One region of the Streptomyces sp. NPDC044033 genome, then DNA from elsewhere that is predicted to be linked to it. Evidence: riboswitches for the same ligand, from Rfam matches in the RefSeq annotation. Region 1 holds a riboswitch; each other region holds the start of a gene.
The links. A riboswitch is a leader RNA that binds a small molecule or an ion and turns the genes downstream of it on or off. The one in region 1 is predicted to bind cobalamin.

Region 1 (4,531 bases):
GATCTCAGTGGTGATCGAGTCCGTGCCCCGCGCGAGGCCGCGGGCGAGCGTGACGATCTCCGTCGTCTTCTGCCGGGCGAAGGCCAGCCAGCGCAGGATCTGCGGGTCGATGTCGCGCTCGGCCGCCGCGTCGATCGGTACGTGCAGGAGCGAGCAGGAGGCGGCCACGTCGACGCGGTCGGCGAGGCCGAGCAGGGTGGCGAGGGTGGACAGGGACTGCTCGAAGTCGTTGATCCAGATGTTGCGGCCGTTGACGACGCCCGCGACCAGGCGCTTGCCCGGCAGGCCGCCGACGGCGGCGAGGGCGTCCAGATTGGCGGCGGCGGCCTCGGTGAAGTCGAGCGCGAGGCCGTCCACCGGGGCCTTGGCGAGGACGGGGAGCGCGTCGCCGAGCCGGTCGAAGTAGGAGGCGACGAGGAGCTTCGGCCGGCCGGTGAGCGTACCCAGGTCGCGGTAGGCGCGGGCGGCGGCGTTCAGCTCGGCCGGAGTGCGGTCCTGGACCAGGGCCGGCTCGTCGAGCTGTACCCACTCGGCGCCCGCCGCGCGCAGGTCGGCGAGGACCTCGGCGTACACGGGCAGCAGCCGGTCGAGGAGGGTGAGCGGTTCGAAGTCGGCGGCGACGCCGGGGGCGGGCTTGGCCAGCAGGAGATAGGTGACGGGGCCGACGAGGACGGGGCGCGGGGTGTGGCCGAGCCCGCGGGCCTCCGTCAGCTCGGCGACCTGCTTGGTGGAGTCGGCCGCGAAGACCGTGTCCGGCCCCAGCTCCGGTACCAGGTAGTGGTAGTTGGTGTCGAACCACTTGGTCATCTCAAGGGGGGCCACGTCCTGGTTGCCGCGCGCCATGGCGAAGTAGCCGTCGAGCACGTCGGCGTCGACGGCGGCGCGGTGGCGGGCGGGGACAGCGCCGACCATGACACTGGTGTCCAGGACGTGGTCGTAGTACGAGAAGTCACCGGTCGGTACCTCGTCGATGCCGGCGTCGGTCAACTGCTGCCAGTTCGCCCGGCGCAGGCCCTCGGCGGTCTCCCGGAGGGCGTCGGCGGTGACGCGGCCCTTCCAGTAGCCCTCGATGGCCTTCTTCAGTTCGCGGTGCGCGCCCTGGCGGGGGTAGCCGTACACGGTGGCCTGTGCTGCCGCGGCTGCGGACTTCGCTGTCACGGAAATCTCCTTCGCGAGATGACTCCTGAGAACCCCGGGGACGGGACACGGGCGCGAAGGGTGACGGACCAGGCGGGCGGACCCGCGCCTGCTGCGCGGTGCTCTCCACCTGATATGCACGCCGACCCGCCCACGAGGTCACCGGGATCTCCGCACGCAATCGGTCGCGTACGGGCAACGGGCAGGTCTTCGGACTCGCGGGCACACCTGCCGAGGCAGATTCCTACTGGCCGTCGCTTCCCGGACCCGTGGCCGGATCCAGTGCGTATGACGGCGGTCGTTCCCGCTCACCGCTGCGGGGCAGTCCCGGATTCCCACCGGGTTCCCTCTTGCGACGCGTCTGCCTGGCGAGCAGGGCGAACCAGCTGCACGGGCCAGCCTAGAGGGCGGACGCTTCCGTGGGCACCACTGTTCACATCCCGGAACGTGACGTGGGACACGGGGTGCGCCGCCGCGTGCGGGCGGCCGGCCGAAGCGGCCGAAGCGGGGGGTGGACTTACTAGGACGTCCAACTATATCTTCGTGGCACAAGGTCCGCGGTGCAGGGAAGCCGGTGTGAATCCGGCACGGTCCCGCCACTGTGACCGGGGAGCGTGCTGTCGTCCACACGTCACTGGCGAGGTCTGCCGGGAAGACGGGCGGCGCGTGGAGATCCGGGAGTCAGGATACCGGCCGCGGAATGTTCCGTGTTGTCCACGAGGATGGAGCAGACACGCATGGCACCGGTCCGTACCCGCGACCCTGGTGATCCGGCGGAGCGCACTCGACTCACCCCGCGCTCATAGACCTTCGCGGCCCCGGCGGCCTTGACATCCGTCCGGCGGCCCCGACGCTCGCTGTCCCGCGGCCCGCGGGGGGGGGGGGGGGGAAAACACACCCCCCCCCCCCCCCCCCCTCCCCCCCCCCCCCCCCCCCCCCCCCCCCCCCCCCCCGCCCGCCGCGCCGTCCTCGGATCTCCCCTGACGAGAGCAGGCACCCATGGTCCGCGAACTCACGCACTTCATCGGCGGCAAGCACACCGCCGGCACATCCGGCCTCTTCGGCGACGTGTACGACCCCAACACCGGTGCGGTCCAGGCCCGCGTCCCGCTCGCGGGCCGCGCCGACACCGAGGCGGCGATCGCCGACGCGCTCACCGCACAGCAGGAGTGGGGCGCGTGGAACCCGCAGCGCCGCGCCCGGGTCCTGCTGCGCTTCCTCCAGCTCATCGAGGACGAACGCGACTCCCTGGCCCGGCTGCTCTCGGCCGAGCACGGCAAGACCGTGGCCGATGCGCACGGCGACATCCAGCGCGGCCTGGAGGTGGTCGAGTTCGCCGCCGGGATCCCGCACCTCCTCAAGGGCGAGTTCACGGACAACGCGGGCACCGGGATCGATGTGCACTCGCTGCGCGCCCCCATCGGCGTGGTCGCCGGGATCACCCCGTTCAACTTCCCCGCGATGATCCCGCTGTGGAAGGCGGCACCCGCCCTCGCGTGCGGGAACGCGTTCATCCTCAAGCCTTCCGAGCGCGACCCGTCCGTACCGCTGCGGCTGGCCGAACTCTTCCTGGAGGCCGGCCTGCCGCCCGGCGTCCTGAACGTCGTCAACGGCGGCAAGGAAGCGGTCGACACCCTCCTGGAGGACCCCCGGGTGGGCGCGCTCGGATTCGTCGGCTCCACCCCCGTCGCCGCGCACATCTACGCCACCGCCGCCGCCCACGGCAAGCGCGCCCAGTGCTTCGGCGGCGCCAAGAACCACATGATCGTGATGCCGGACGCCGACCTCGACCAGGCCGTCGACGCGCTCATCGGCGCCGGATACGGGTCGGCGGGCGAGCGGTGCATGGCGATCTCGGTGGCCGTACCGGTCGGCGAGGAGACGGCCGACCGGCTGGTCGCCGCGCTCAAGGAGCGTATCGGCACGCTCCGCATCGGCCGCAGCGACGACCCCGAAGCCGACTTCGGCCCGCTGGTGAGCAGGGACGCGCTCGACCGGGTCCGCCGCTACGTGGACATCGGCGTCAACGAGGGCGCCGAACTCGTCGCCGACGGCCGGGGGTTCACCCTGCCCGGCCACGAGGAGGGGTTCTTCGCGGGCGCGTCCCTCTTCGACCGGGTCACCTCGCGGATGCGGATCTACCGCGAGGAGATCTTCGGCCCCGTCCTGTGCGTCGTACGCGCCGCCGACTACGAGGAAGCCCTGCGGCTGCCCAGCGAGCACCCGTACGGCAACGGCGTCGCGATCTTCACCAGGGACGGCGACACCGCCCGCGACTTCACCCGCCGGGTGAACACCGGCATGATCGGCGTCAACGTCCCCATCCCGGTCCCCGTCGCCTACCACACCTTCGGCGGCTGGAAGCGGTCCGGCTTCGGCGACCTCAACCAGCACGGCCCGGACGCCATCCGCTTCTACACCCGGACCAAGACCGTCACCTCGCGCTGGCCCTCGGGCGCCAAGGAGGGCGCGAGCTTCACCCTTCCCACCATGGGATGAGCGCCATGACCGGCACCGCACTCACCGAAGACCAGCAGGCCCTCGTCGAAGCCACCCTGGACTTCGCGGAAGACCATCTGGCGCCCCGCGCCGTCCAGTGGGACCAGGACAAGCACTTCCCGCTCGACGTGCTGCGCAAGGCGGCCGGACTCGGGCTCGGCGGAGTGTACGTACGGGAGGACGCGGGCGGCAGCGGTCTCACCCGGGCCGACGGCGTCCTCATCCTCGAAGCCCTCGCCTCCGGCTGCCCGTCCATCGCGGGCTACGTCTCCATCCACAACATGGTCGCCTGGATGATCGACGCCTACGGAGACCAGGAGCAGCGCGCACGGTGGCTGCCCCGCCTCTGCGCCATGGACGACCTCGGCAGCTACTGCCTCACCGAACCGGGGGCCGGATCGGACGCCGGGGCCCTGCGTACCCGGGCGGACCGCGACGGCGACCACTACGTGCTGAGCGGAGTGAAGCAGTTCATCTCCGGCGCGGGCGCCGCCCAGGTGTACATCGTCATGGCGCGCACCGGCGAGGACGGCCCCCGCGGAATCTCCGCCTTCGTGATCGAACGGGACGACCCCGGCCTCTCGTTCGGGCCCAACGAGAAGAAGATGGGCTGGAACGCCCAGCCCACCCGACAGGTGGTCCTGGACGGCGTCCGGATCCCCGCGGACCGGCTGCTGGGCAGCGCGGGCGACGGCTTCCGGATCGCCATGAACGGGCTCAACGGCGGCCGGCTCGGCATCGCCGCCTGCTCCCTCGGCGGCGCCCGCAGCGCCCTCAACAAGAGCCTGGCCTACCTCGCCGACCGGGAGGCGTTCGGCGCCCGGCTGCTCGACGCGCAGGCCCTCCAGTTCCGGCTCGCCGACATGGCGACCGAACTCGCCGCCGCCCGCGCCCT
Region 2 (4,531 bases), on a different contig from region 1:
ACCGTGCCGCGCGTGCCCGGCAGGACCACCAGATCGGCGTCGACCAGCTCCTCCGCCCGGTCCACGAACCGCACGACGACGCCCGGCTCGGCGGCCAGCGCGTCCACGTCCGTGAAGTTCGACATCAGCGGCACCGCGGCCACCGCGACGCGCAGCACGTCGGCGCCGTGCGGCGGCGCGACGACGCTCTCGCGCACCGCGCCGCGCATCGAGACCCGCAGCCCGTCCTCCTCGTCGATGCCGAGCCCGTGCGCGTACGGCAGGACGCCCACCGTCGGCCGCCCGGTGAGGTCCCGCAGCATGTCCAGGCCCGGTTCGAGCAGCGTCACGTCGCCGCGGAACTTGTTGACCAGATACCCGGCGATGAACCGCTGGTCCGCCTCGGAGAGCAGCGCCGTCGTGCCGAAGAACGACGCGAAGACGCCGCCGCGGTCGATGTCGCCGACCACGATCACCGGCAGCCGCGCGGCCCGCGCGATGCCCATGTTGACGATGTCCGTGCGGCGCAGATTGATCTCGGCGGGGCTGCCCGCGCCCTCGCAGATCACCGCGTCGTGCGTGCGGCGCAGCTCCTCCAGGCACTCCGTGACGGTGCCGAGCAGCTGCTCCCGCCCGGTGTACCGGGCCTCTTCGCCGTCGCCGAAGTAGCCCTGCGCGCTGAGTTCGCCCACCGGCTTGCCCATCAGCACGACCTGGCTGCTGCGGTCGCTGCCGGGCTTGAGGAGCACCGGGTTCATCAGCGCGCTCGGCTCCACACGCGCCGCCGCGGCCTGCATCGCCTGGGCCCGCCCGATCTCCGCGCCCTCGCGGGTCACGAAGGAGTTCAGCGACATATTCTGGGCCTTGAACGGGGCGACCTTGACGCCCTTGCGGACCAGCCACCGGCAGATCCCGGCCGTCACCACGCTCTTGCCCGCGTCCGAGGTGGTCCCGGCGACGAGCAGCCCCCCGCCCAGCCTGCCGCCCGCTCCGTGCATGTCGGCTCTCACCGGTCTCTCCTCGCTGCTGGGAAGCCCGCCTGTGGGAGGTCCCCCTCCGGGGCGTACGCGCGCGCCCCGGCCCCGCGGACCCGGGCGGCCCTCGGAAGTCTGCCCGGCGCCCGGCGCCCGGCCGCCTCGCGGGTACGGGACACGGCGCCCGTCCGTCCGTCCGTACGCGTCCGCGGGGCGCGTCCCGCCGTCGCCGTCGCCGTCGCGACGGCCGCCCGGCCCGCGACCGCGACGGCCAGCGCCAGCAGGGAGACCCGGCGCGAGAGCCGTACGGCCCGTTCGATGTCCTCGACGCCGACCGGGCGCAGCTCCGCTCCGAGTACGGGCCGGTGTTCGACCCGGCCCTGGTAGGCGAGCGTGCCGCCGAGGCGGACGCCGAGCGCGCCCGCGAAGGCGGCCTCGACCGGGCCGGCGTTGGGGCTCGGGTGCTTGGCCGCGTCGCGGCGGGCCACGCGCCACGCGCCGCGCGGATCGGGCCCGGCGACGGCGGCGAGCACGGCGGTCAGCCGCGCCCCCGGCCAGCCGGCGACGTCGTCGAGGCGGGCGGCGGCCCAGCCGAACCGGCGGTAGCGCGGCGACTTGTGGCCGACCATCGCGTCCAGGGTGTTGACAGCGCGGAAGCCGACCAGCCCCGGCACCCCGCCGACGGCCCCCCACACCAGCGCGCCGACCACCGCGTCGGAGGTGTTCTCGGCGACCGACTCCACCACGGCGCGCGCGATCTGCCGCTCGTCCAGCTCCCGGGGGTCGCGCCCGCACAGGTGCGGCAGCCGCTCCCGGGCCGCCGCGAGGTCCCCGGCGGCCAGCGCGCCGCCGACCGCCCGCGCCTCCCGGCCCAGCGAGGCGCCGCCGAGCACGGCCCAGGTGGCGGCGGCGGTCAGCGCGGCCTCGGCGGCGCGGGGCGCGGGCGCGGTGCGTACGGTACGGGCCAGCAGCGCGGCGCCCGCGGCGGCGCCGCCCGCGCACAGCGCGGTGTGCAGCGCGCCGGGGCCGCGGTGGTCGCGCCACAGGAGGCGTTCGGCCGCGGCGGCGGCGCGTCCGAAGGCGGCCACCGGGTGGCCGCGGCGGGGGTCGCCCGCGAGGAGGTCGCCGAGGAAGCCGAGCGCGGCGCCGTACGCGAAAGGGGCGTGACCGGCACGCATCCGTAGTGTCCTCACTCAGGGTCCGCGCCCTGGCTCGACGTGACCGGCGACCAGAGTCTCCTGGCTCCCGGATCCGCGCTTTCCCCGGCCTTCCAGCTCGGTGTCGGCGAGCCGTGGCCTGTGAGTGATGGGGGAGCGCTCCCCGGTAACAGTGGCGGGACCGCGCCGGATTCGCACCGGCTTCCTCTGCTGTCGCCGTTTGGCTCCGGAAGTCCACCATGGGCCGGGAACGGCCGTCAACTCACGCTTGACCTGCGACGAGGGAGTGTGCGGAGGCACACAGCGGGAAGCGCGGAAGGGCCCGCCGGGCGGCGTCGCTGAAACGCTCCGCCGCCCGGCGGGCCCGAAGGCGCTGCCGCCGCCCCGCTCAGGCGACGATGAGGTAGATGCCGTACGCGACGACCGCCGCGCACAGGGCGAAGCAGGCGTACGCGCCCGAGCGGGCGAGGGCGCCGGGGCCGCCGGTCGCGGCGGCCGTGCCGTCCCCCTGTTCCCGCGGCTTGCGGGACGTGCCGACGATGCCGAGCGTGAACACGCCCACCATGCCGACCGTCACCACGAGGCTGACGCCGAAGACCTGCCCGAGGGCTGCCCAGTCGATGTTCATGGCGTGGGTCCTGGTTCCTTAGCTGGTGCCCGCGGTGGCGGGGGCGAGGTCGTGGGGCCGGGCGGTCGGCACGTCCGCCGCGGTGAGCTGCCCGGCGGGCGGCGGGGCGACGCTCTGGAGCGCGGCGGTGACCACGCCGGCCGGCTCGGCGGCCGGGGCGTCCGCGGCGGCGGGCTCCGGCGCGTTCACATTGGTGTGGTCCACCGGCTTGCGGCGCGCGGCCGCCCAGATCGCGCCGCAGACGGCGAGGGCGAGGACGGCGACCGCGGTGATGCCCCAGTCGCCCTGGTCGGCGAGGAACGCCGCGCCGCCGGAGACGAGGGCCGCGGCCGGGAGCGTCAGGCACCAGGCGATGACCATACGGCCGGCCGTCGACCAGCGGACGACGCCGCCCTTGCGGCCGAGGCCGGAGCCCATCACCGCACCGGAGCAGACCTGGGTGGTGGAGAGCGCGAAGCCGAGGTGGGAGGAGGAGAGGATCACGGCGGCCGCGCCGGTCTGGGCGGCGAAGCCCTGCGGCGGCTGGATGTCGGTGATGCCCTTGCCCATGGTGCGGATGATGCGCCAGCCGCCCAGGTAGGTGCCGAGGGCGATGGCGAGACCGGCCGAGACGATGACCCACAGCGGCGGGTCGGCGTGCGGGGCGACGACGCCGCCGGTGACCAGCGCGAGGGTGATCACGCCCATGGTCTTCTGCGCGTCGTTGGTGCCGTGGGCGAGGGAGACCAGGGCGGCGGAGGCGATCTGGCCCGCGCGGTAGCCCTTGGCGGTGTCCCGTTCGTCGCGGTTGCGGGCGACGCGGTAGGTCAGGCGGGTGGCGAGCAGCGAGGCGAGGCCGGCGACGAAGGGGGCGGCCACCGCCGGGATGACGACCTTCATGATGACGGCGTCGCCGTTGACCCCGCTGGTGCCGACGGAGACCAGGGTCGCGCCGATCAGACCGCCGAAGAGGGCGTGCGAGGAGCTGGAGGGGAGCCCGGCCAGCCAGGTCAGGAGGTTCCAGACGATCGCGCCGACCAGGCCGGCGAAGATCACCTCGGGTCTGATGCCCGCGCCCTCGTCGATGATCCCGCCGGAGATGGTCTTGGCCACCTCGACGGAGAGGAACGCGCCGACGAGGTTCAGGGCCGCCGACATCCCCACCGCGGTGCGGGGGCCCAGGGCGCCGGTGGAGATGGTGGTGGCCATGGCGTTGGCCGTGTCGTGGAAGCCGTTCGTAAAGTCGAACACCAAGGCCGTGACGATCACGATCCCGATGAGAAGCGTGATGTGTTCCATTCACCCAGGCAATCAGTTTGGTGAGCAGTTACGCGGCGAACCTAAAGAGCCTTGATGAACGGAAGATGAACTGGAACGGGCGTGGTGGTGACGCCAACCGGAGTGGCGCGGCGCCCGGCGTCCCGGAAGCCGCGCCGCGGCGGTGCGGGGGTTGGGCGGCGGCCGGACGTTCACCCGGAGGCGAGCTGCCGCAGCCCCTTCATCGTGCCGTTGAACACGTCCTGGTCGCCCGGCAGGAGTCCGCGGTTCGCGTGCTGCCAGAAGGTCGCGAACGACCAGCCGGTGGGCATCGGCCCCGGCGAGTCGTGCCAGTTCGCCAGCCACAGCGGATGGTTCGCCGCGAAGGCCGCGCTGCCGCCCGTGCAGCTGTTCCACCAGCGGGCCGTCGTGTAGATCACCGGACGGCGGCTCGTACGCCGCAGCACCTCGCCGCTGAAGGACGAGATCCAGCGCACCATCTCCGTCCGGTTCAGCCCGTAGCACTTCTTCCCGCCGTACGGATTCCCCTCGATGTC
Region 3 (4,531 bases), on a different contig from region 1:
TCGCGGGGGCGGTCTGCGCGGGCACGGTCTTCTCGTTCACGGCTTCTTCGGGCTCGGTCTTCTCGGGAGCGGTGGACATTACTGGCACGCCTCGCAGGACTCGGGGTTTTCCAGGGAGCAGGCGACGGCCTCGGGGTCGGCGGCGGCCGCCGGCTGCTGTGCGGGTACGGACGCGCGCGCGGACTGGGCGATGCGGGTCGCCGGGCGCGAGCGGAGGTAGTACGTGGTCTTGATGCCGCGCTTCCAGGCGTACGCGTACATCGAGCTGAGCTTGCCGATGGTCGGCGAGGACAGGAAGAGGTTCAGCGACTGGCTCTGGTCCAGGTAGGGCGTACGGGCCGCCGCCATGTCGATCAGCGAACGCTGCGGGATCTCCCACGCGGTGCGGTACAGGTCGCGGACCTCGGCGGGGATCCAGCCCAGCTCCTGGATGGAGCCGTTGGCCTCCGTCATCGCGTCCCGCGTCGTGCGGTCCCACACGCCGAGCTTCTTCAGGTCCTCCACCAGATAGGCGTTGACCTGGAGGAACTCGCCGCTGAGCGTCTCGCGCTTGAAGAGGTTGGAGACCTGCGGCTCGATGCACTCGTAGACGCCCGCGATCGAGGCGATGGTGGCCGTCGGCGCGATGGCCAGCAGCAGCGAGTTGCGCATGCCGGTCTTGGCGATACGGGCGCGCAGCGCCGCCCACCGGTCGGCCCACCGCGGCTCCGCGTCGGGGTAGTGGTCCGGGTGGAGCACGCCGCGCGCGGTACGGGTCGCGGACCAGGCCGGGTGCGGGCCGTGCCGCTCGGCGAGGTCGGCGGACGCCTCGTACGCGGCGAGCATGATCCGCTCGGAGATCCGGGTGGACAGCTCCGCGGCCTCGGGGGAGTCGAAGGGCAGCCGGAGCCGGAAGAAGACGTCCTGGAGGCCCATCAGGCCCAGGCCCACCGGCCGCCAGCGGGAGTTGGAGGTCCCGGCCTGCTCGGTCGGGTAGTAGTTGATGTCCACGACGCGGTCGAGGAAGGCGACGGCGGTACGGACCGTGGCGTCGAGCCGCTCCCAGTCCATCTCGCCGTCCGTGCCCAGGTGCGCCGCGAGGTTCACGGACCCGAGGTTGCAGACGGCCGTCTCGCCGTCGTCGGTGACCTCAAGGATCTCGGTGCACAGGTTCGAGGAGTGGACGACCCGGCCGGGCTCGGCGGTCTGGTTCGCGGTGCGGTTGGCGGCGTCCTTGAACGTCATCCAGCCGTTTCCGGTCTGCGCGAGGGTGCGCATCATCCGGGCGTAGAGGGCCCGTGCCGGGATCTGCTTGATCGCCTGGCCCGCCGCCTCGGCCGCGCGGTACGCGGCGTCGAACTCGTCGCCCCACAGGTCGACCAGCTCGGGCACGTCCACCGGGGAGAACAGCGACCAGTCGGCGTCGGCCTCGACGCGGCGCATGAACTCGTCCGGGATCCAGTGCGCCAGGTTGAGGTTGTGGGTGCGCCGGGCCTCCTCGCCGGTGTTGTCGCGCAGCTCCAGGAACTCCTCGATGTCCGCGTGCCACGTCTCCAGGTAGACGCAGGCCGCGCCCTTGCGCCGGCCGCCCTGGTTGACGGCGGCGACGGAGGCGTCGAGGGTCCGCAGGAACGGGACGATGCCGTTGGAGTGGCCGTTGGTGCCGCGGATCAGGGAGCCGCGGGAGCGGATGCGGCTGTACGAGAGGCCGATGCCGCCGGCGTGCTTGGAGAGCCGTGCGACCTGGTGGTAGCGGTCGTAGATCGAGTCGAGCTCGTCCAGCGGGGAGTCCAGCAGATAGCAGGACGACATCTGCGGGTGCCGGGTGCCGGAGTTGAAGAGGGTGGGGGAGGAGGGCAGGTAGGACAGCGAGCTGGTGAGCCGGTACAGCTCGGCGACGTCGTCCAGGGCCCGTACGGACCGGTCCTCGGCGAGGCCGCACGCCACGCGCAGCAGGAAGTGCTGCGGGGTCTCGATCACCTGCCGGGTGATCGGGTGGCGCAGCAGGTAGCGGCTGTGCAGCGTGCGCAGGCCGAAGTAGCCGAACCGGTCGTCGGCGCCGTCGGCGAGCGCCTGCTCCACCAGGGCGTCGAGCCGGGCGGTGTGGGCCGTGACGAACGCGGCGGTCTCGTCGGCGATCAGCCCCTCGCGGTGGCCGGTGGCGACGGATGCGGAGAAGGAGAGCGCGCCCTGACCGGCCGCCTCGCCGGCGATGGCGAGGGTCAGCAGCCGTGCGGCCAGCCGCGAGTACTGCGGCTCCTCGGCGATCAGCCCGGCGGCGGCCTCGGTGGCCAGCGACCGCAGTTCGGCCGCGTCCGAACCGGGATGGCGGCCGCGCAGCGCGGCGGCGGCGACCTTGCCCGGGTCGGTGGCGGGCAGATCGGCGGTGAGGTCGGTCAGGGTACGCAGCAGTGCGGTACCCGGGCCGTCGGACGCTACCTCTGAAACCGGATCGGCGGTCGCGATGGTCACGGTGTGGCTCTCCCTCGCTCGGCAGGGGGCCAGGAGGGAAGGGGCGATGGGCGCGTACGGGCGCGCTCCGGAAAAGGGCACGCCGCACCGCGTCCACCGGCCCAACCCGCGAGGCCCGGACGTATTCGACGCCCAGGCCGGGTATGGCGGCTCGGCCACGGGCGTGCTGGCGGCAGGTCCTCGGACTCATGGGTACGTAAATGCGCACACATACACCGTTGCGGGACAGTTCCGGATTTACACCGGATTCCCCTGCGACGACAGCGAGCATGAGCATACATCTTGTGCTGGCGGTCGCACGCACCCCCATATCTTGTGTCGCTCTCCGCAGGGAGTGGGGTGAATGTGCTAGTGGTGCCGCCGCGATTCGCGCATGCTTATCCCGCGATCCTCCCGCGTCCCCGCCGCGTTTTCGGCGCGATTCCGCCATGTTCGCGGGCCCCGGGCCGCTGTCGGCGGCTGTTGCCGGTGTATGACACGGGTCCCGGTCTTCCCTGCTGCAACAAGCGTATTGAAGCCCGGTACCGCGCCCGATTCGTTGACCGTCCACCGCCAGCGGAGTTGGCTCGTCCGCGGCGGCGAGGGCCGGCCGCGCGCATCCGGCATCCTAGGAGGGGACGAGATGGGCAGACGCACGCGCATGGCCGTCGTCGGAGCGGGGATATGCGCGCTCGTGCTGCTGCCGGTGGCGGCGGCCGCCGCCTGGCCGGAGGCGCCGCGTACGGAGCCGATCAGCGCCGCCGCCGACGGGACGCGGGCGGCCGGCTCCTCCGGCGGCGCGCCCATCTCCTACGACGGCGCGGTCATCTCCGCCGACGGCCGCTACGCCGTCTTCTCGTCGGACGCCGCCGACCTCGTGCCCGGCGACACCAACGGACAGGTGGACCTCTTCACCATGGACCTGCGGACGGCCGAGACGGAGCGCGTCACCGTCGCCACCGACGGCACGCAGGCCGACTCCTGGTCGGCGGAGCCCGCGATCAGCGCGGACGGCCGCTATGTCGCCTTCGTCTCGGCGGCCACCAACCTGGTGCCGGGCGACACCAATGGGGCGGACGACCTCTTCGTACGCGACCGGCGCACCGGCCGCACCGAGCGGATCACCGGCGACGGTACGGGCGCCGGGGCGGCCGGCGCTGCGCGGGCGCCGACGATCAGCGCCGACGGCAGCGTCGTCGCCCTCGCCTCCACCGCCACGGACCGCGAGCCGGGGGACGCCGACGCGGTTCAGGGCGGCTTCGCGCGCGGTCCCGGGACCGGTGCCGTACGCCTGCTGGCCCGCGGGGCCGACGGGAGCCGGATGACGGTGTGGCAGGGGGCGGTGGGGGCCGGTGGGTCCGGGCGGACGGTCGTCTTCGAATCCGCCGGCAGCCGCTCGGCGCCCGGCGGCGCCCATAGGGCTTCGGACGTCTTCATCCGGCGCCTTGGACAGTGACGGAGGCTGAAATCGTTCGGCCCCGGCTGCCCGGCTGCCCCGCCGCTCGCCCGTCCGCCCGTCCGCTCGCCCGCCAAGGGACCGCGTCTGTGGCGCGAGGGACGGAACATGGCACAGGGGTAGGACACGAGTCCCGGCTTCCCCTGCCGCAACAGGCGTATGGGGGTCCTGTCGGCTGTCCGAAGCGTTGACCGTGTACGGCCGGGGGAGTTGGCTCGGCGGGTACGGATGACTCTTGGGAGGGGAGAGCCAGGATGGGCTTACTCAGACGCACGGCCGCCGTCGGCGCGGCGGCCTGCACGCTCGCGCTGCCGATGGCCGGCGCGGCATGGGCAGGGCAGGGGGCGCCGCACACGGAGCGGGTGAGCGTTGCGGCGGACGGTACGCAGGCCGACGCCGCCTCCTTCACCGAGGGGATCTCCGGCAACGGCCGCTTCGTGGTCTTCACCTCGGCAGCCGCCAACCTGGTGCCCGGCGACACCAACGGCATGGAGGACGTCTTCGTCAAGGACCTGCGGACCAAGCGGGTCGAGCGCGTCAATGTGGCCACGGACGGCACGCAGGCGGACGCCTGGTCGTCGGGCGCCTCGATCAGCGCGGACGGCCGCTACGTCGCGTTCGCCTCGAACGCCGCCAATCTGGTGC
Region 4 (4,531 bases), on a different contig from region 1:
TGCCCTCGCCGGGGTCGTTGACCAGGAAGGGGTAGATGAGCGGCAGGTCGCCGAGGGCGGCGTCGGGGCCGCAGGCGGCGGAGAGGCCGGCGTTCTTGCCGGGCAGCCATTCCAGGTTGCCGTGCTTGCCGAGGTGCACCATGGCGTCGGCGCCGAAACCGCCGTCGGCCCGGTCGGCGGCGATCCAGCGGTAGGCGGCCAGGTAGTGGTGCGAGGGCGGCAGGTCGGGGTCGTGGTAGATGGCGATGGGGTTCTCGCCGAAGCCGCGCGGCGGCTGGATGAGGATGAGCAGGTTGCCGCGGCGCAGGGCGGCCAGGACGATGTCGCCGTCCGGATTCCGGCTGCGGTCGACGAACATCTCGCCGGGCGGGGGTCCCCACTGGGCCTCGACGGCCTCGCGCAGTTCGGCGGGGAGCCGCTCGTACCAGCGCCGGTAGTCGGCGGCGGGGATGCGGACCGGGTTGCGCGCCAGCTGCTCCTCGGTGAGCCACTCCTGGTCGTGGCCGCCGGCCTCGATGAGGGCGTAGATCAGCTCGTCGCCGACGCCGGATTCGAGGCCGGGTACGGGCTCGGTGCCGAAGTCGTAGCCCTCGGCCTTCAGACGGCGCAGCAGGGCGACGGCGCTGGCGGGGGTGTCGAGGCCGACGGCGTTGCCGATGCGGGAGTGCTTGGTGGGGTAGGCGGAGAGGACGAGCGCGAGGCGCTTCTCGGCGGCCGGGATGTGGCGCAGCCGGGCGTGGCGCACGGCGATGCCGGCGACGCGGGCGGCGCGCTCGGGGTCGGCGACATAGGCGGGCAGGCCGTCCTCGTCGACCTCCTTGAAGGAGAACGGGACGGTGATCAGGCGGCCGTCGAACTCCGGGACGGCGATCTGGGTGGCGGCGTCCAGCGGGGAGAGGCCCTCGTCGCTCTCCTCCCAGGCGGCGCGCGGCCCGGTCAGGCACAGGGCCTGGAGGATCGGCACGTCGAGGGCGGCGAGCGCGCCCGCGTCCCAGGACTCGTCGTCGCCGCCGGCGGACGCCTCGGCGGGCTTGGTGCCGCCGGCCGCCAGGACGGTGGTGATGACGGCGTCGGCCGCGCCGAGCGCTTCGACCAGCTCGGCCTCGGGCGCGCGCAGGGAGGCGACGAAGAGCGGGACGGGTGTGCCGCCCGCGTCCTCGACGGCCTTGCAGAGGGCCTCGACGAAGGCGGTGTTGCCGCTCATGTGGTGGGCGCGGTAGTAGAGCACGGCGACCCGCGGGCCGCTCGCGTCCGCGCGGGGGGTGCGCTCCAGCGGGCCCCAGGTGGGGGCGGGCGCGGGCGCCTCGAAGCCGTGGCCGGTGAGCAGCACGGTGTCGGAGAGGAAGCGCGCGAGCTGCTCCAGGTTGGCGGGCCCGCCGTGGGCGAGGTAGGCGTGCGCCTCGGCGGCGATGCCGATGGGGACGGTGGACGCCTCCATCAGCTGGGCGTCGGGGGCCTGTTCGCCGGTGAGGACCACCACGGGGCGGTCCCCGGCGAGCAGGGCGTCGAGCCCTTCCTGCCAGGCGCGTACGCCGCCGAGGAGCCGTACGACGACGAGCTGGACGCCGTCGAGGAGGCCGGGCAGCTCGCTCAGGTCGAGGCGGGCCGGGTTGGCGAGCCGGTAGGGCACGGGCCCGTCGGCGGCGCGCGCGCTGAGCAGGTCGGTGTCGGACGTCGACAGCAGCAGGATCACTGGAACTCGCCTCGCGTAGTCGTTCCGGGCCGGGTGGCCGAGGGGGCCCGGCGGCTGGGGGTACGGGAGCCCGCGGCAGAGCGGCGGGCGACGGACAGCGGGTGCGTCCGGGGCGCGCGGGGCCGGAACATGCGCATGCGTCGGCAAGCCTTCCTCGGGGTCCGCGCCCCGGGCGGTGGGAGGACGGCGGGAGTTCCTGACTCGCCCGGCATGGCTGCCTGGCTCACAGTGGCGGGACCGTGCCGGAGTCTCACCGGCTTCCTCCCCTGGCGCCGTCGCTGGCGTCCGGCGGATCGAAATGATCCACCGATGAGCATAGTAAGCGCTATGCACCGCGAGCCGCGGTGCTACCCGGCACCCGACCAGCACCTAAGAGCGAACGGCCACCCATTCCAGCCCGCCGCGCGGCCAAGGACGCACGGTCACGCGTTCCAGCCCGTCCGGCGCTTGAGGACGAAGGAACGCCCCATCCAGCCCGCCGCCCGGCCGAGGACGCACGGTCACCCATTCCAGCCCGTCCGGCGTTTGAGGACCGGGGACCGGGGCCGAGCCCCGATTCAGCCCGTCCGGCGCTTGAGGACCAGGGACCGGGGCCGAGCCCCGATTCAGCCCGTCCGGCGCTTGAGGACACAGCCACCCACACCAGCCCCGCCACAGAACACCCCCAGCAACCGCCGGAGGCATTGGCACCGAGAGCCACCGCCGCTCACCGAAGTGGAACGTCTCGGTATGCTCGCCGCCATGCCCCTCGCCCCCGCATCCACCCCGCCCGGGGACCGGCCGGCCGCCCGGCAGGGCGGCGACGCATGTCCCGGAGCGCTGCGCCTGCACCCCGCCGCGGACGGCGCCCTGGCCCGTATCCGCGTCCCCGCCGGACTGCTGATGGCACGTCAGGCACAGGCGCTGGCCCGCGTGGCGGCGGAGCTGGGCGACGGCAGCCTCGACCTCACCTCGCGCGGCAACATCCAGGTGCGCGGACTCGCCTCCGACCACGGGGCGGAGCTCGCGGACCGGCTGCGCACGGCGGGACTGCTCCCCTCCGACCGGCACGAGCGCGTACGCAACATCGCGGCATCGCCGCTCGCCGGACTCGACGGGGCCGGACACGCGGACGTACCGGCCTGGGCCCGCGAGCTGGACGCGCTGCTGTGCGCGGACCCGGACACGGCCCGGCTCTCGGGACGCTTCCTCTTCGGTCTCGACGACGGCCGCGGCGACGTGGCGGCCCTCGCCCCCGATGTGACATTGATCGCAGGTCAGGAGGGTCGGGCGGCCCTCGGCTACGGCATCGGAGGACCGACCCTCGGCCTCGCCGGCGAAGACGCCCCCCGCGCCGCCGTGCTGGCGGCGCGTGAATTCCTGAGCGCACGCGACGGCAGCGGTGCCGACGCCTGGCGCGTTACCGACCTCCCCCAAGAGCACCGCCCGCGCACCGGCCCGTTGGCCGCGCGCCTCGCCGCCGAGGGCATCGGCAGCACCCCGCTTCCCCCGACCTCACCACCGCTGGGCGCTCCGCCCGCCCCCGGCCTCATCCCCGGCCCGCACGGCGCGTACGCCCTCTCGGTGGCGGCGCCCCTCGGGCGGATGACCGTCGCCCAGTGGGAGCTGCTCATCGAGGCGGCGGCCTGCGACGGAAGCGGCGAGCTGCGTGTGACACCCTGGCGCGGCATCGTCCTGCCCGGTCTGCGGGCCGCCGCCGCCCCGGAGCGGCTGGCGGTTCTGGCGGACGCCGGTTTCGTCACCGGTGAGGGGTCCGCCTGGCACGGAGCGGGGGCCTGCGCGGGCCGGCCCGGCTGCGCGAAGTCCCTCGCGGACGTACGGGCCGACGCGGCGGCGGCGCTCTCCGGGCGGAGCGGCGGCGGCCTCCCGGTGTACTGGTCCGGCTGCGAGCGGCGCTGCGGTCACCCCGGCGGCGACTGGGTCGACGTCCTGGCGACGGGCGACGGCTACCGGGTCACCGTACGGCCGGTGCCCGGCAGCGCGGACGGCCCCGGCGGGCCGGCCGGGGCCGAGGCCATCGCGCCGGGGCGGCGGCTGGCCGACGCGGTGACGGCGGCGCGCGCCACGTAGCCTGCGTGCCCGACCGGTGGCCACCTCTGAAGCAACGGCCGGCCCAGCCCCGGCCCGACACCGCACAGCCAGACCCAGCCAGACCCAGTCAGTGATCCCAGCATGCGAGGAACAGTGTTCGACTACGAGAAGGACGGGGCGGCCATCTACCGCCAGTCCTTTGCCACCATCCGCGCGGAGGCGGACCTCGGCGGGCTGCCGCCCGACGTCAGCCAGGTCGCGGTGCGGATGATCCACGCCTGCGGGATGACCGATCTCGTCCGCGATCTCGCCTACTCCCCCGGCGTCGTCGCCCGCGCCCGCGAGGCGCTGCGCGCCGGGGCGCCCATCCTGTGCGACGCCAACATGGTCGCCAGCGGCGTCACCCGCAAGCGGCTGCCCGCCGGCAACGACGTGATCTGCACCCTCGCCGACCCGTCGGTGCCGGACCTGGCCAAGCGGCTGGGCACCACGCGCAGCGCCGCCGCCCTGGAACTGTGGCGCGACCGGCTCGACGGCGCGGTGGTGGCCGTCGGGAACGCGCCGACCGCGCTGTTCCGGCTGCTGGAGATGGTGGAAGAAGGAGGGGCGGGAGCCCCGCGCCCGGCGGCCGTCATCGGCATACCGGTCGGCTTCATCGGGGCCGCCGAGTCCAAGGACGCGCTGGCCGGGCACCCGTCGGGCATCGAGCACCTGGTGGTGCGCGGGCGGCGCGGCGGCAGCGCCATGGCGGCGGCCGCGATCAACGCGATAGCGAGCGAGGAAGAGTGAGCGAGCAGCAGACCACGG

Region 2: it holds a riboswitch for cobalamin, as region 1 does, so the genes downstream of both, AC07AB_RS17195 (cobalamin biosynthesis protein) here and AC07AB_RS29145 (CoA-acylating methylmalonate-semialdehyde dehydrogenase) in region 1, are expected to answer to the same signal.
Region 3: it holds a riboswitch for cobalamin, as region 1 does, so the genes downstream of both, AC07AB_RS14880 (ribonucleoside-diphosphate reductase subunit alpha) here and AC07AB_RS29145 (CoA-acylating methylmalonate-semialdehyde dehydrogenase) in region 1, are expected to answer to the same signal.
Region 4: it holds a riboswitch for cobalamin, as region 1 does, so the genes downstream of both, cobN (cobaltochelatase subunit CobN) here and AC07AB_RS29145 (CoA-acylating methylmalonate-semialdehyde dehydrogenase) in region 1, are expected to answer to the same signal.

What each region holds. Positions count from the first base shown of each region.
Region 1 is NZ_JBWKFF010000019.1:21,663-26,193, reverse strand. Features, by position in the region: gene metE (5-methyltetrahydropteroyltriglutamate--homocysteine S-methyltransferase) at 1-1,158, opposite strand, end outside; cobalamin riboswitch at 1,322-1,539, opposite strand; cobalamin riboswitch at 1,679-1,849, shown strand; gene AC07AB_RS29145 (CoA-acylating methylmalonate-semialdehyde dehydrogenase) at 2,137-3,636, shown strand; gene AC07AB_RS29140 (acyl-CoA dehydrogenase family protein) at 3,642-4,531, shown strand, end outside.
Region 2 is NZ_JBWKFF010000008.1:248,854-253,384, forward strand. Features, by position in the region: gene AC07AB_RS17190 (cobyric acid synthase) at 1-977, opposite strand, end outside; gene AC07AB_RS17195 (cobalamin biosynthesis protein) at 986-2,131, opposite strand; cobalamin riboswitch at 2,185-2,318, opposite strand; gene AC07AB_RS17200 (hypothetical protein) at 2,499-2,738, opposite strand; gene AC07AB_RS17205 (inorganic phosphate transporter) at 2,757-4,016, opposite strand; gene AC07AB_RS17210 (lysozyme) at 4,187-4,531, opposite strand, start outside.
Region 3 is NZ_JBWKFF010000007.1:77,409-81,939, reverse strand. Features, by position in the region: gene AC07AB_RS14880 (ribonucleoside-diphosphate reductase subunit alpha) at 79-2,451, opposite strand; cobalamin riboswitch at 2,606-2,732, opposite strand; gene AC07AB_RS14875 (TolB family protein) at 3,074-3,886, shown strand; gene AC07AB_RS14870 (TolB family protein) at 4,141-4,531, shown strand, end outside.
Region 4 is NZ_JBWKFF010000002.1:21,295-25,825, forward strand. Features, by position in the region: gene cobN (cobaltochelatase subunit CobN) at 1-1,693, opposite strand, end outside; cobalamin riboswitch at 1,864-2,007, opposite strand; gene cobG (precorrin-3B synthase) at 2,435-3,763, shown strand; gene AC07AB_RS04325 (precorrin-8X methylmutase) at 3,866-4,513, shown strand; gene AC07AB_RS04330 (precorrin-2 C(20)-methyltransferase) at 4,510-4,531, shown strand, end outside.